Regions from separate parts of the Streptomyces sp. SLBN-31 genome, predicted to be linked through region 2. Evidence: riboswitches for the same ligand, from Rfam matches in the RefSeq annotation. Region 2 holds a riboswitch; each other region holds the start of a gene.

Region 1 (3,246 bases), on a different contig from region 2:
CGAAGGCCCCGTCGGGACCGGGGTCGCCGACGCCCTCGGTGAAGCTGTCCCCCACCGCGACGTACGACCCGATCACTGATCTGCTGTCACTCTTCGAATCGTCTGCCACAGCCGTCATGATTCACCTTCGAATGTGACCTACGCGACCGTAGGCGGGACTTGACGGACGGTGAGATAAGCCACTCCTAAAGTGTTGACCAAGGTCGGAATAACCCTTCGGTCGGCACTGTTGTCGGCTCAACCGTCAGACACACCGAAGGCCGGACCCGGGGATCGAGGTCCGGCCTTCGGCAGCGTGTCGGGCGGCGTGGCGGCGGGGGGTCAGCCGACGGCGACGCCCTTGGAGCGGAGGTAGGCGACCGGGTCCACGTCGGAGCCGTAGTTCGGCGTGGTCCGGATCTCGAAGTGCAGGTGCGGGCCGGTGACGTTGCCGGTGGCGCCGGACAGGCCGACCTGCTGGCCCGGGCTCACGCTCTGGCCGGCCGAGACGGAGAGCTGCGACAGGTGCGCGTACTGGGCGTAGTAGCCGTCGGCGAGCCTGATGACGACCTGGTTGCCGTAGGCGCCGCCCCAGCCGGCGGAGACGACCGTGCCCGCGCCGACGGCCTTGAGGGAGGTGCCGGTGGGGACGACGAAGTCGACGCCGGTGTGGTAGCCGCTGGACCACATGCTGCCGGCCACGTGGTAGCCGGTGCCGACGGCCGCGCCCGAGACGGGGAGCTGGAAGCCGGTGGTGGCGGTGGTGGTCGCGGTGGCGCTGCGGGTGGCGCTGCGGGTGGTGGCCTTACCGGAGGAGGACGAGCGCTCCTTCGTCGAGCTCGGGCCCTGCGCGGACGAGGACTTGGCCGTGGAGGACTTGGGGGTGTTCGTCGCGGCCTTCTTGCCGATCGTGAGCTTCAGACCGGGGTGGATGAGCGACGGGTCGTCGCCGACGGCGGTGCGGTTGTCGGCGTAGAGCTTGTGCCAGCCACCGCTGACGTGCTGCTCCTCGGCGATCTTCGAAAGGTAGTCACCGGACCGCACCGAATAGACGTGGACCGCCTTTTCCGAGGCGGAGTTCTTCTTTTCGGTCGCCTTCTTCGCGGTATTCGGAAGGGACTGCACGGCCTTTTCCGAAACCGACTGGGAAGCGGACTGGGCGGGGGCCGCGTGGGCGCCGGTGGCACCCATCAACGGGAGGGCGAGCGCGGCGCCGCCGGTTCCGGCGACGGCGATGGAGCGGGTGAAGCGCTGGGACTTGGGTCGGCGGTGCTTACCCTTCGCGGGCATGGCGAATTCCTCTCCGGCGCCTGCGAGGTGAGCTGTCGGGTGCGGGCTGGAGATGCCCGGCCGCGCGCTGGTCGCGGCTGTACCCCTAGCCGTTCCGGAGACCGGAACAGGCGTTGTACCTGTGGGTCCCCCGCTCCTGCCGTACACGGGTGAGTTGGTGCGGGCTCCGGGCGGCGGCAGGATTGGGCGTCCGTCCGGATTGGTGTGGAACGTAAGCGACGAGGACGCGAAGGGACAAGCGACGGTTCCCCGTGCATCCGTTTCCCTTGATCCTCCATGGAAATCCACGGTCACTCTCCGTGAATTTTCGCTTCTTCCCACTCTTCAATTCGCAGGAAGGGCGGATTGATTACGTGAGCATGACGAGGTACGCACCGTCACGGGTATGACGCTGCTCACGTGACACTGCTCCAGCTCCGTTTGTCACAGCGCGAGTTGGAATGAAGCCCAATCAACGCAGCAATTCGGACAGAAGAGTCAGATGCGGCGCAGGCGGAGAACTGCCGCATCAAGGTCGCCCCGCAGTCCGGTACGCAATCCGTGATGGAGCAATACGGCACCTCGATGCACTTCGCCCGTTTCGAGGCATTCGTACGACGCTGTCGGGTCGAGGGCACGCAGCCGCAGGGCCGGCACGGGCTCGCCGTAGCTCTGCGCCTGCAACCAGGCGAGGACGACGCTCTGGTCCCCGCGCGCGTACTGCACCGCGCTGAGCCCGCCCGTCGGCGGCCGGAGGCGGTGCAGCTCACCGTGCTGGACGAGCGGCCGGATCTCCTTGTAGAGGCTCACCCAGTCGCGGGCCTCGGTCAGCTCCTCCTCGGTCCACTGTGTGAGGTCCCCGCCCACCCCGAGCACTCCGGCCATGGCGCTGACGAACCGGAAGCGAAGCGAGCTGACGCGCCCGTTGAGCTGGGTGTTGGGGCTGTCGGTGACCCAGGCGGCCATGACGCGCGCGGGGTGGATCTGGCTGAAGCCGTGCTGGATGGCGAGCCGGTCGAGGGGATCGGTGTTGTCCGAGGTCCACACCTGGTCCGTACGGCTCATGATCCCGAGGTCGATCCGCCCGCCGCCGCCCGAGCAGGACTCGAAGACGACACCGGGGTGGGCCTCCCGCAGCCGGTCCAGCAGGGCGTACAGGGCGCGGACGTGGTCGACCCACAGTCGCTGCGGGTAGGCGTCACCGGGCCAGCCGGCGTCCGTGAAGCAGCGGTTGAAGTCCCACTTCACGTAGTCGATCGGGGCGCTGGACAGGAGTGCGTCGAGCCGCTCCCAGAGGTACTCCTGGACGTCCTCGCGGGCCAGGTTCAGCACGAGCTGGTTGCGCAGCTCCGTCCGCCTGCGTCCGGGCTGGAACTGGACCCAGTCGGGGTGGGCGCGGTACAGGTCGCTGTCCGGGTTGACCATCTCGGGTTCGACCCAGATGCCGAACTGCATGCCGAGGGCGTGCACGTAGTCGGCGAGCGGCGCCAGACCCTTGGGGAAGCGGTCGGGGTTGGGCGTCCAGTCGCCGAGCCCGGCCCGGTCGCTGGTGCGCTTGCCGAACCAGCCGTCGTCGACGACGAACAGCTCCACGCCGATCGCCGCGGCCCGCCGTGCGAGGGCCCCCTGCTGTTCCTCGGAGATGTCGAACTCCGTGGCCTCCCAGGAGTTGAACAGCACGGGCCGGTCCTGGTCCGCGTCGGGGACGACGTACGCGCGCTGGTAGGCGTGCCAGGCCCGGCTCGCCCCGCCGAAGCCGCCGTCGCTCCACAGCCCGGCGAAGACGGGGGTGGTGTACGACTCCCCCGCCGCCAGGTTCAGCAGTCCGGAGTCGTCGTATCCGGCGCCGCCGGTGATCTGCACGCGTGCGTCGGGGAGTTGGGCCACCGCGATGCGCCAGGAGCCGGACCAGCCGAGAGCGCAGCCGTAGACCTCGCCGCGCTCCTCGGTGGCGTCGGTGTCGAGGGCGACCCAGGGCAGGTGCTGGTGTCCGGTGTG
Region 2 (3,246 bases):
TTGTCGCCGAGCTTGTCCGTGAGGACCTTCCAGCCGGCCCAGTCGTCTTCGAACAGCGGGTCCTCGATGGAGACGAGCGGGTAGGCCGCCACGAGCTCCTCGTAGTACTCCGTCATCTCGGCGGCCGAGCGGTCCTTGCCCTCGAACTGGTACTTGCCGTCCTTGTAGAACTCGGAGGCGGCGACGTCGAGCGCGAGGGCGATCTGCTCGCCGGGGACGTACCCGGCCTGCTTGATGGCCTCGAGGATCAGGTCGAGGGCGTCACGGTTGGAGCCCAGGTTCGGGGCGAAGCCGCCCTCGTCGCCGAGGCCGGTGGCCAGGCCCTTGGACTTCAGCACGGACTTGAGGGTGTGGTAGACCTCGGCGCCCCAGCGCAGGGCCTCGGAGAAGGTCTCCGCGCCGATCGGGGCGATCATGAACTCCTGGATGTCCACGTTGGAGTCGGCGTGCGAGCCGCCGTTCAGGATGTTCATCATCGGCACCGGCAGCAGGTGCGCGTTCGGGCCGCCCAGGTAGCGGAAGAGGGGGAGGTCGCTGGCCTCGGAGGCGGCGTGGGCGACGGCGAGCGAGACGCCGAGGATGGCGTTGGCGCCGAGCGAGCCCTTGTTGTCGGTGGCGTCCAGGTCGAACATGGCCTGGTCGATCAGGCGCTGCTCGGTGGCGTCGTAGCCGACCAGCTCCGGGCCGATCTGCTCGATGACGGCGAGGACGGCCTTCTCGACACCCTTGCCCTTGTAGCGGTTGGGGTCGCCGTCGCGGAGCTCGATGGCCTCGAAGGCGCCCGTGGAGGCGCCGGACGGGACGGCGGCACGACCCGTGCTGCCGTCGTCGAGGCCGACCTCGACCTCGACCGTGGGGTTGCCTCGGGAGTCCAGGATTTCCCGGGCTACGACGACGTCGATGGACGGCACGAGCATCTCCTTCTTGGATGTGACGCTGGTTGTGCGGGGCACATGGGCCTTTCCAGGCCCCACCTCAGCCTTGCGACTAGAGCCTAACCGCCCCGGGGCCATCGGCCAGCCGACCGACCGTCCCGTGGACAAGGACAGACGGTACCTATTGTTCACCCACGGAACAAAGACGGGTGAACACAGCATGTATCCCGGGCGACGACGGACGGGCGACGGGCCTACGCCGGACAGAGAAAAGCCCCGCTCCGGTGCGTACGGGGGAAGACGCACCGGAGCGGGGAGCCCATGGGGACGGGGGTGGCCCTCACGTGCCCCCACTGTGGGGGACACGGATGTGCGGGGCCTGTGGTTCGGCTGTGCCTTACTTCAGGTGCAGCTGCTGACCGGGGTAGATCAGGTTGGCGTCCTCGACGATGCCCTTGTTCAGGTCGAACAGCTTCTTCCAGCCGCCCTTGACCTTGTGCTCGGCGGCGATGGAGCTGAGGGTGTCGCCCTTGACGACCTTGTACTCGCCGTCACCCTTCTTGACCTTCTTGCCGGTCGGGGTGGTGACGGTCTTGGTCGACTTCTTGGCGGCCGGACGCTCGGAGGAGCGGGAGGCCTGCTGCTCGGCGGTCGAGCGGGTGGTGGTGCTGCTCGACGAGCCGGTGGAGGCACCGGCGCCGTTGTAGGCGGCGCTGGACAGGCCCGTGCCGCAGACCGGCCAGGCGCCCTTGCCCTGGGAGGCGAGGACCTTCTCGGCGACGGCTATCTGCTGGGACTTGGAGGCCTGGTTGGCCTGCGGGGCGTACGCGGTACCGCCGTACGCGGCCCAGGTGGAGGCGGAGAACTGCAGGCCGCCGTAGTAGCCGTTGCCGGTGTTGATGGACCAGTTGCCGCCCGACTCGCACTGGGCGACGGCGTCCCACTCGGAGGCGGTGGCGGCGGAGGCGTTGCCGGCCGCCATCAGCGGGGCGGCGATGGCGACACCGGTGACACCGGCGAGCGCGGCAGCGCGGGTGGCCTTGGACGGACGACGGTGCTTGCCCTTGCCGGAAAACAGCATGGTGGATCCCCTCACCGACGCCTGCGAGGTGAGCTGTCGGGTTCGGGCCGGTTGAGTTGCCCGGCCGCGGCCTCGCTCTCGCGAGCCGCGGCTTCACCCCGAGCCACCACCGTCAACCACCCGGTGGGGCACTTACCTTGGGTCCCCCGCTCCTGCCTACGGCGCTGTCAAGCGACGACTGTTCCCGTACGGCCGCTGGCAGGATTCGGCGTTGCGGCAGACGGGGCTCGGGTTGCCGAGCGGTCATGACCGTAGACACGGAATCCGCGGAATTTCAAAGACGATCAGGGCTTCTGAGACTCATCCCACACTTTCGCCAAACCGGACATTCAACGCGAAGCGTGACGTGAACTCCCGCCGTATTTCGCCCTATTCGGCAGGGAGATCCAGGGTCTGACCGGTGAAGATGTGGTTCGGGTCGGTACCGATGGCCTGCCTGTTCGCGTCATAGACGGCGCGCCATCCGCCGTCCACGTCAAGGGAGTCGGCGATGGAGGCGAGAGTGTCCCCGGTGCGGACCGTGTACGAGTCGTGCGCGGCGGCCTTCGCGGCGCCGCCGTCGGCACTCTCGTCGGCACTGGCGCCGCGGTGCTTGCCGGTGCCGGCGGTGCCACTGCCGGTCGTCGCGGAGTCGACGGCTCCGGTGTCGACGAGGCTCCAAGAGCCCAGGGCCTGCTGAGAATTGTCCGACTCGTCACTCTTCGCCCGTCCCGCGGACGAGTCGCCGGCACCCTGGGACGCGCTCGGAGTCGAGGTGGAGGGCGAGGCCGAGCTGTCCGATTTGCTGGACTTGCCACTGGAATGCGAGGAAGAGCCGGGAGAGGCCGAGGGTGAACCGGACGCGTCCGAGGAGGCGGAGTCGCCGGACGAGTCGCTCGACGCGTTACCCGACGAATTGGACAAACCGGTGGAGTCCGAACTGTCAGAAGAACCGGACGAGTCGGATGATCCGCCCCCGATGCCGGTGTCCACGTCGGCCGACCCTGAGTCCTTGCTGAGCCCCGACGTCAGTCCACAGGTGTGGAAAGCGCCGACCCCTTCGGCGTCCAGGAGCTTCTCGGCGACGGCTATCTGCTGGTTGCGGCTGGCCAGGTCGGGCCGGGGGGCGTAGTCGAGGCCGCCGTACTTCTCCCAGTCCGCCTGGGACAGCTTCAGGCCGCCGTAGAAGCCGCTGCCGCTGTTCTCGCTCCAGGAGCCACCCGTCTCGCACTGCGCCACCTTGTCCCAGGTGGTCCCGTCGGCGGCGCTGGCGCCACCCGCGGCGAACAGCGGGATCGCGATGGCGGAGCC
Region 3 (3,246 bases), on a different contig from region 2:
CGTCGACCAGGACGTGCCGGAAGCGGCGGCGGTAGTGCTCGGCGACGTCCGGGAAGGCACGCAGCAGGTTGACCGTCGTCATGATCAGGTCGTCGAAGTCGAGGGCGTTCGCCTCGCGCAGCCGCGACTGGTACATGGCGTAGGCCTGGGCGAGGGTCTTCTCGAAGCCGTCGGTGGCCTGGGCGGCGAAGTCCTCCTCGTCGATCAGCTCGTTCTTCAGGTTGCTGATCTTGGCGCTGAAGGACTTCGGGGGATAGCGCTTGGGGTCGAGCTCCAGGTCCCGGCAGACCAGGGCCATCAGGCGCTTGGAGTCGGCGGCGTCGTAGATCGAGAACGAGGAGGTGAAGCCGAGCTTCTTGCTCTCGCGGCGCAGGATGCGCACGCACGCGCTGTGGAAGGTCATCACCCACATCGCGTTCGCGCGCGGGCCGACGAGCTGCTCGACACGCTCCTTCATCTCACCGGCGGCCTTGTTGGTGAAGGTGATCGCGAGGATCTGGCCGGGGTGCACGCTCCGCGAGCCCAGGAGGTGGGCGATGCGGTGGGTGAGCACACGGGTCTTGCCGGAGCCGGCGCCGGCGACGATGAGCAGGGGGGTGCCGGCGTGCACGACGGCCGCGCGCTGGTTCTCGTTCAGCCCGTCGAGGAGCGCGGCCGGGTCGATCGCCGGGCGCGGGGCGCCGTCGCGGTAGTAGGGGTCCCGGTCCGGCGGCACGTCGAACTTCCCGCCGAACAGATCGTCCGGAACCGGCTCCGGTACGTGATCGTCCTCGGGCGGCGGCGGGGGCTCCTCGTGGCCGCGGGGGGCCTGGAGGTCCGCCAGGAAGCTGTCGTCAAAGAGGCTGCTCATCGCTCTCCGAGTCTAGGGGGCCCCACTGACAGCCCGCCGCCGCCCTGAGAACATCGCCGGATCCGATACCGCCGCGCACGCTGCCACACCCTTCCGTCACGATCTGTGACCAGCGGCGGAAGGTTGACCAAAGGTCACGAAAATGTATCGGGCATATCGAACATCGTCCTTCACATGGGCCACACGAGTTGGCTACCGTTCCGCAAGGCCATACGACCCCCACCGGCGAACGTCGCCGGGCCGCGTGGCCTCCGCCGAGTCCGGGGCGCCGCCGCGCCGTCCGGAGCCGGGGACCCAACCGACCTCGGGGTGAATCGGCCCGACCCCTCACGGGGAGCGGACCGTAGGGCAACCCTTCCGAACCACCCGCCCGAACCCGACAGCTAACTCGGTAGGCGGAACATGGAAGGAGTCGCCTCCCTTGGCGTCGCACCGCAAGTCGCGCCCCGCGGGAACGCGCGTAGCAGGCATACGCACCCCCGCTCTCGCCACGGCCACCCTCACCTCCGTGGCACTGCTGTCCCAGACGGCCAACGCAGCACCCTCCACCGACGGCCGGCCCAGCATCGAGGAGGTCGAGAAGAAGGTCGACGACCTCTACCGCCAGGCCGAGTCGGCCACCGAGAAGTACAACGCGGCCAAGGAGAAGACCACCAAGCAGCGCAAGCAGGTGGACACCCTCCTCGACGACGTCGCCCAGCGCGCCCAGAAGCTCAACCAGGAGCGCGAGGAGCTCGGTTCGTTCGCGGCCGCCCAGTACCGCACCGGGGCCGCCGCACCCGACACCGCGACCTTCCTGCTCGCCGACTCCCCGCAGGACTACTTCGACCAGACCCAGCTGATGGGCCGGCTGACCTCACGTCAGAAGACCGCGGTCGACGACTACTTCGCCGAGCAGTCGGCGACGATGAAGAAGCGCGAGGAGGCCTCCCGGAGCCTGGAGACGCTCACCCGGACGCAGAGCGACCTGCAGACCGCCAAGTCCACGGTGCAGCGCAAGCTCAGCTCCGCGCGCGAACTGCTGTCGAAGCTGACGGCCGAGGAGAAGGCGCGGCTCGCGGAGATCGAGAAGCAGAAGCAGGAGGAGGCCGCCCGCAAGGCCGCGGAGCTGGCCAAGCAGCAGGCGGCCGCGCAGGCCGAGGCCGCGGCCCAGGACAGCGGCTCCACGTCCGGTTCCAGCACCGGCACCAGTACTGGAACCGGCACCGGCACCTCTGACACCTCGTACGCCACCAAGGCCGCGAAGGCGATCGCGTTCGCCCGCGCGCAGATCGGCAAGCCGTACGTCTGGGGCGCCACAGGACCCGACTCCTACGACTGCTCCGGCCTCACCCAGGCCGCCTGGAAGGCCGCCGGCGTCACGCTTCCCCGCACCACCTACGACCAGGTGAACGCCGGCACCACCGTCTCCCTCACCGACGCCCAGCCCGGCGACCTGATCTTCTTCTACGACGACATCAGCCACGTCGGCATCTACATCGGCAACGGCATGATGATCCACGCCCCGAAGCCGGGCGCGTACGTCCGCGAGGAGTCGATCTACTACGGCGGCGAGTCCATCATCCACAGCGTGGTCCGACCGGCCTGACGCACCAATGGGGCGCGCGGCCTTCGCCGTGCGCCCCCCGCACCCCCACGCGCCTACGTCAGGTCCACAGCACCGCGATGAAGATGTTCGCCGTGGTGAGCGCGCCCACCAGGGCGAACATGCTCTTGTCCACCTTCTCCTCGTCCCGCTTCACGTAGACCAGGCCGAGGATCACGATCAGCAGGGCCAGCTTCAGGCCGATCTTGACGTTGTTGACGTGGTGGTCGTCGGCCTGGTTGAGGCCGACCAGGATCGCGCCGGTGAGCAGCATGGTCAGCGCCCCGTGCAGCATGCCGGGGACGAAGCGGGCCGTGCCCTGCCCCATCGCCTTCATTTGGGTGAGGAAGCCGCCGAGCAGCGCGGCGATGCCGACGATGTGCAGGCCGACGAAGAGATGGATGAGTACGTCCATGAGGCCGGAGCTTAGACAGGGGCGCCCGGGGCACCCGACACCGGCCCTCCCCCACTTCGCCGGCCGCATATATGCGCCATAGCACCCCGCCACCCGGGGACACCCGAAAACCGTCACTTCGGTCAGCGCACCGCGTGAACCCGACGAGGCATGGCCTGGATCACGGTCGTACACGGTCACCGGCCGCCCCACTCAAGGCACTTCCGCACAATGCGTTACCGGACCGACACCGCCAGGTTTAGCGTCCTTCCCCAGGTGACCGGCTCCCCACCGCCGCCCGGGCCAGGGGCGGCAGTCGGCCACCACCGCCGAGAAGGTCCGGCGGCGGCCCGCTCCCCCTGTGCGGGCCGCCGCCGGACGCGTAAGCCGCCCCGGACGGGGTCGTCGTACGAGAGG
Region 4 (3,246 bases), on a different contig from region 2:
CGCTTCGAGGGCAAGGTGCAGGTCAGCGAGGTCGAGCAGATCGTGCGCACGGAGGCGGACGGTGGCGGCCCGGTGCTGACGGTCCGCACGCTCGACGGCCGGACGGACACGCTGGCCGCCGACCACGTCATCGCGGCGACCGGCTACCGGGTGGACATCGCGGCCATGGACTTCCTCGGCCACGAACTGCGCACCCGTCTCGCCGTCAGCCGCGGCGCGCCCAGGCTGGGCGCCGGATACGTGTCCTCGGTACCGGGCCTGTACTTCACCGGCCTGCCGGCCGCGGCCTCGTACGGGCCGGTGATGCGGTTCGTGTGCGGTACGGAGTTCGCCTCGCCGCGGCTCGCCAAGCACCTTGCGGCGGCGCACGGTTGAGAGCGTGACGGACACGGTCGAAGGGGTCCGGCGCTGGCCGGGCCCCATGGCCCACGGTCACGGGAGGTGATCAAAATCCGGGGCCGGTACGGGAGTTGACGGTGTGACGCCGGTGAACGGGGCGGTCGTCCGGTTCGAGATGAGTCGGCGGTGCGTCCTGTCCGTATTCTCTGATCATGGCCGCACCCACCGCATATGCACTCATCGCCACCGACCTGGACGGCACCCTTCTGCGAGGCGACGACACGCTCTCCGACCGGTCTCTCGCCGCCCTCGCGCGCGTGGCGGAGTCCGGCGCCCGGCACCTCGTGGTGACCGGCCGCCCCGCCCCCAGGGTGCGGCCGCTCCTGGACGACCTGGGCAGCACGGGGCTCGCGGTGTGCGGGCAGGGCGCGCAGGTGTACGACGTCGGCGCGGACCGTCTGCTGTGGTCCGTCACGCTGGACCGGGAGCTGGCCGAGACGGCCCTCGGCAAGATCGAGGCCGAGGTGGGCGAGGTGTACGCGGCCGTCGACCAGGACGGCGTCGACGGGCTCACGCTCATCGAGCCCGGGTACCTGATGCCGCACCCGACCCTGCCCGCCGTACGCGTCGGCCGGCGCGACGACCTGTGGTGCGAGCCGATCAGCAAGGTGCTGCTGCGCCATCCCGACCTGTCCGACGACGAGTTGGCGGCGACGGCGCGGTCGGTGGTCGGTTCCCTGGCCACCGTCACCATGTCGGGGCCCGGGACCGTCGAACTCCAGCCATGCGGCATCACCAAGGCGACGGGCCTGGCGCTGGCCGCCGAACACCTCGGCCTGGGACCGCGGCAGACCCTCGCGTTCGGGGACATGCCCAACGACATCCCGATGTTCGACTGGGCCGCCCGGGGCATCGCCATGGCCAACGCCCATCCCGAACTGAAGGCGGTGGCCGACGAGGTCACCCTGTCGAACGAGGACGACGGCATCGCCGTCGTCCTCGAGCGGTTGTTCGCGCAGGCCTAGGCCCTGACGGACCTTCGGCTGTGCCGGCCTAGTAGGCGCCGTAGACGTTGTCGATGGAGCCGTAGCGCTGGTACGCGTAGTTGCAGGCGGCGGTGATGTTGGCGACCGGGTCGTAGGGGTCGTACGACGTGCCCGCGACGTGGTAGGCGGCGAACGTCGGGTCGATCACCTGCAGCAGGCCCTTGGAGGGGGTGCCGGCCAGGGCGTTGGAGTCCCAGTTGTTGATGGCGTAGGGGTTGCCCGAGGACTCGCGGATGACGTTGCGGTAGATGCCGTCGTAGGTGCCGGGGATGCCGTGCTGGGCCATGACCTGCAGGGACGCCCGGATCCAGCCGTCGAGGTTGTTGCTGTAGCCGAGCGAGGACGCGGTGACGACGCTGTCGGTCGCCGCGGAGGCGCTGGTCGCGCCGATGACCGGAAGGGCGAGCACGGCGGCGCCCGTTCCGACGACGGCGAGCTTGCGGACCAGGCGGGAGCGCTTGGTGAGGCGGTGGCGAGCGGTTGCGGGCATGGCGGGTTTCCTCTCCGTCGCCTGCGAGGTGAGCTGTCGGGTTCGGGCGGGAGTTGCCCGGCCGCGCCGCCCTACGGCGGCACGACTTCACCCCAAGCCGGTGAGGGCGTCCTTGGACGCCCGTCCGGCGGCTTACCTGGTTCCCCCGCTCCTGCCGTGCGTGTGAGTTGGTCGATGGTGGAGAACGGGCGGCGGCAGGATTAGGCGTCCGCCCGGCACGGCGGGAACGTATGCGAGAGCACATGTCCGGAACAAGTGGCGGAGTCACACATCGGGCCGCTTGACCTCGGTGTGGGGGCTTTGGGGTGCTTGATCCTTTGCGCTTGCCAAGCTTCAACTGGCTTTTCCGGGAAGGCGGATCGGCCGAATTCGCCCGGAATGTGGATCTTGGCGTCGCGTGAGCCAAGTCACGGGTGTCGACAAGCGCGTCAAATCGGGCAATGAGCCCAACTCATAGTCAATGGGCGGCTGATGGGAAGCTGCTCGCTCCGGGTTCCCTCTCGCTCCGGATGGCTCCGGTGCGTGTGTCGCGCGGGTCGCGCACCGGCCCCGGGTGGCCGCCATGTCCATGCCGTCCGGCCGGGCGTGCCGGAAGGGCAGTGCACTCGCGGGGCAAGTCAGGAAAAATGCATTGTTATGAGGTGATCAGAAACATACCGGGCGTGATCCCATACCGCCCCTGCTGGACGGGCGGGCGGCATGGGTGATCGAAAGGCGACCGGATACGCTGACTTGAGTGATGGCAGCGACCTATCGACAAACCGCGTAACCAGCCAGTAGACACCAGCAGACAGGAGACCCCTCGTGACCGTCGTCGGGCCGTTCGGGCTGAGCGTGCGGGACCAGGCTCTGGAAGCCGATGTCCAGGCCGGATTGGTGGCCGTCGAGGAGGGCCTGCTCGAAGCCACCAAGAGTGAGGTCCCCTTCATCACGGAGGCCGCCCAGCACCTGGTGAGGGCTGGTGGAAAGCGCTTCCGTCCCCTGCTGGTGATGCTCGCCGCCCAGTTCGGCGACCCGTACGCGCCCGGCGTGGTGCCGTCGGCCGTGGTGGTGGAGCTGACCCACCTCGCGACCCTCTACCACGACGACGTCATGGACGAGGCGGCCGTGCGCCGCGGGGTCGACAGCGCGAACACCCGCTGGGGCAACTCGGTGGCGGTCCTGACCGGCGACTTCCTGTTCGCGCGCGCCTCCCACATCCTGGCCGACCTCGGTCCGGAGGCGGTGCGGGTGCAGGCCGAGGCGTTCGAGCGGCTGGTCACCGGGCAGATCCTGGAGACGGCGGGGCCGCAGGACGGCCGGGACCCGGTCGAGCACTACCTGGACGTGCTCAGCGGCAAGACGGGGTCGCTGGTGGCCGTGTCGTGCCGG

What was found. A riboswitch is a leader RNA that binds a small molecule or an ion and turns the genes downstream of it on or off. The one in region 2 is predicted to bind cyclic di-AMP.
Region 1: another riboswitch for cyclic di-AMP. It lies ahead of FBY22_RS11030 (peptidoglycan DD-metalloendopeptidase family protein); the one in region 2 lies ahead of FBY22_RS37610 (transglycosylase family protein).
Region 3: another riboswitch for cyclic di-AMP. It lies ahead of FBY22_RS01120 (NlpC/P60 family protein); the one in region 2 lies ahead of FBY22_RS37610 (transglycosylase family protein).
Region 4: another riboswitch for cyclic di-AMP. It lies ahead of FBY22_RS00120 (transglycosylase SLT domain-containing protein); the one in region 2 lies ahead of FBY22_RS37610 (transglycosylase family protein).

What each region holds. Positions count from the first base shown of each region.
Region 1 covers NZ_VFNC01000001.1:2,417,222-2,420,467, reverse strand. Annotated here, with positions in the region: gene FBY22_RS11035 (SGNH/GDSL hydrolase family protein) at 1-76, opposite strand, end outside; gene FBY22_RS11030 (peptidoglycan DD-metalloendopeptidase family protein) at 322-1,269, opposite strand; cyclic di-AMP (ydaO/yuaA leader) riboswitch at 1,274-1,439, opposite strand; gene FBY22_RS11025 (alpha-galactosidase) at 1,747-3,246, opposite strand, start outside.
Region 2 covers NZ_VFNC01000003.1:9,146-12,391, forward strand. Annotated here, with positions in the region: gene eno (phosphopyruvate hydratase) at 1-917, opposite strand, end outside; gene FBY22_RS37610 (transglycosylase family protein) at 1,273-1,956, opposite strand; cyclic di-AMP (ydaO/yuaA leader) riboswitch at 1,960-2,177, opposite strand; gene FBY22_RS37615 (transglycosylase family protein) at 2,326-3,246, opposite strand, start outside.
Region 3 covers NZ_VFNC01000001.1:225,852-229,097, reverse strand. Annotated here, with positions in the region: gene pcrA (DNA helicase PcrA) at 1-850, opposite strand, end outside; cyclic di-AMP (ydaO/yuaA leader) riboswitch at 1,093-1,263, shown strand; gene FBY22_RS01120 (NlpC/P60 family protein) at 1,272-2,438, shown strand; gene FBY22_RS01115 (hypothetical protein) at 2,497-2,850, opposite strand.
Region 4 covers NZ_VFNC01000001.1:25,675-28,920, forward strand. Annotated here, with positions in the region: gene FBY22_RS00110 (FAD-dependent oxidoreductase) at 1-375, shown strand, start outside; gene FBY22_RS00115 (HAD family hydrolase) at 552-1,364, shown strand; gene FBY22_RS00120 (transglycosylase SLT domain-containing protein) at 1,393-1,875, opposite strand; cyclic di-AMP (ydaO/yuaA leader) riboswitch at 1,881-2,059, opposite strand; gene FBY22_RS00125 (polyprenyl synthetase family protein) at 2,680-3,246, shown strand, end outside.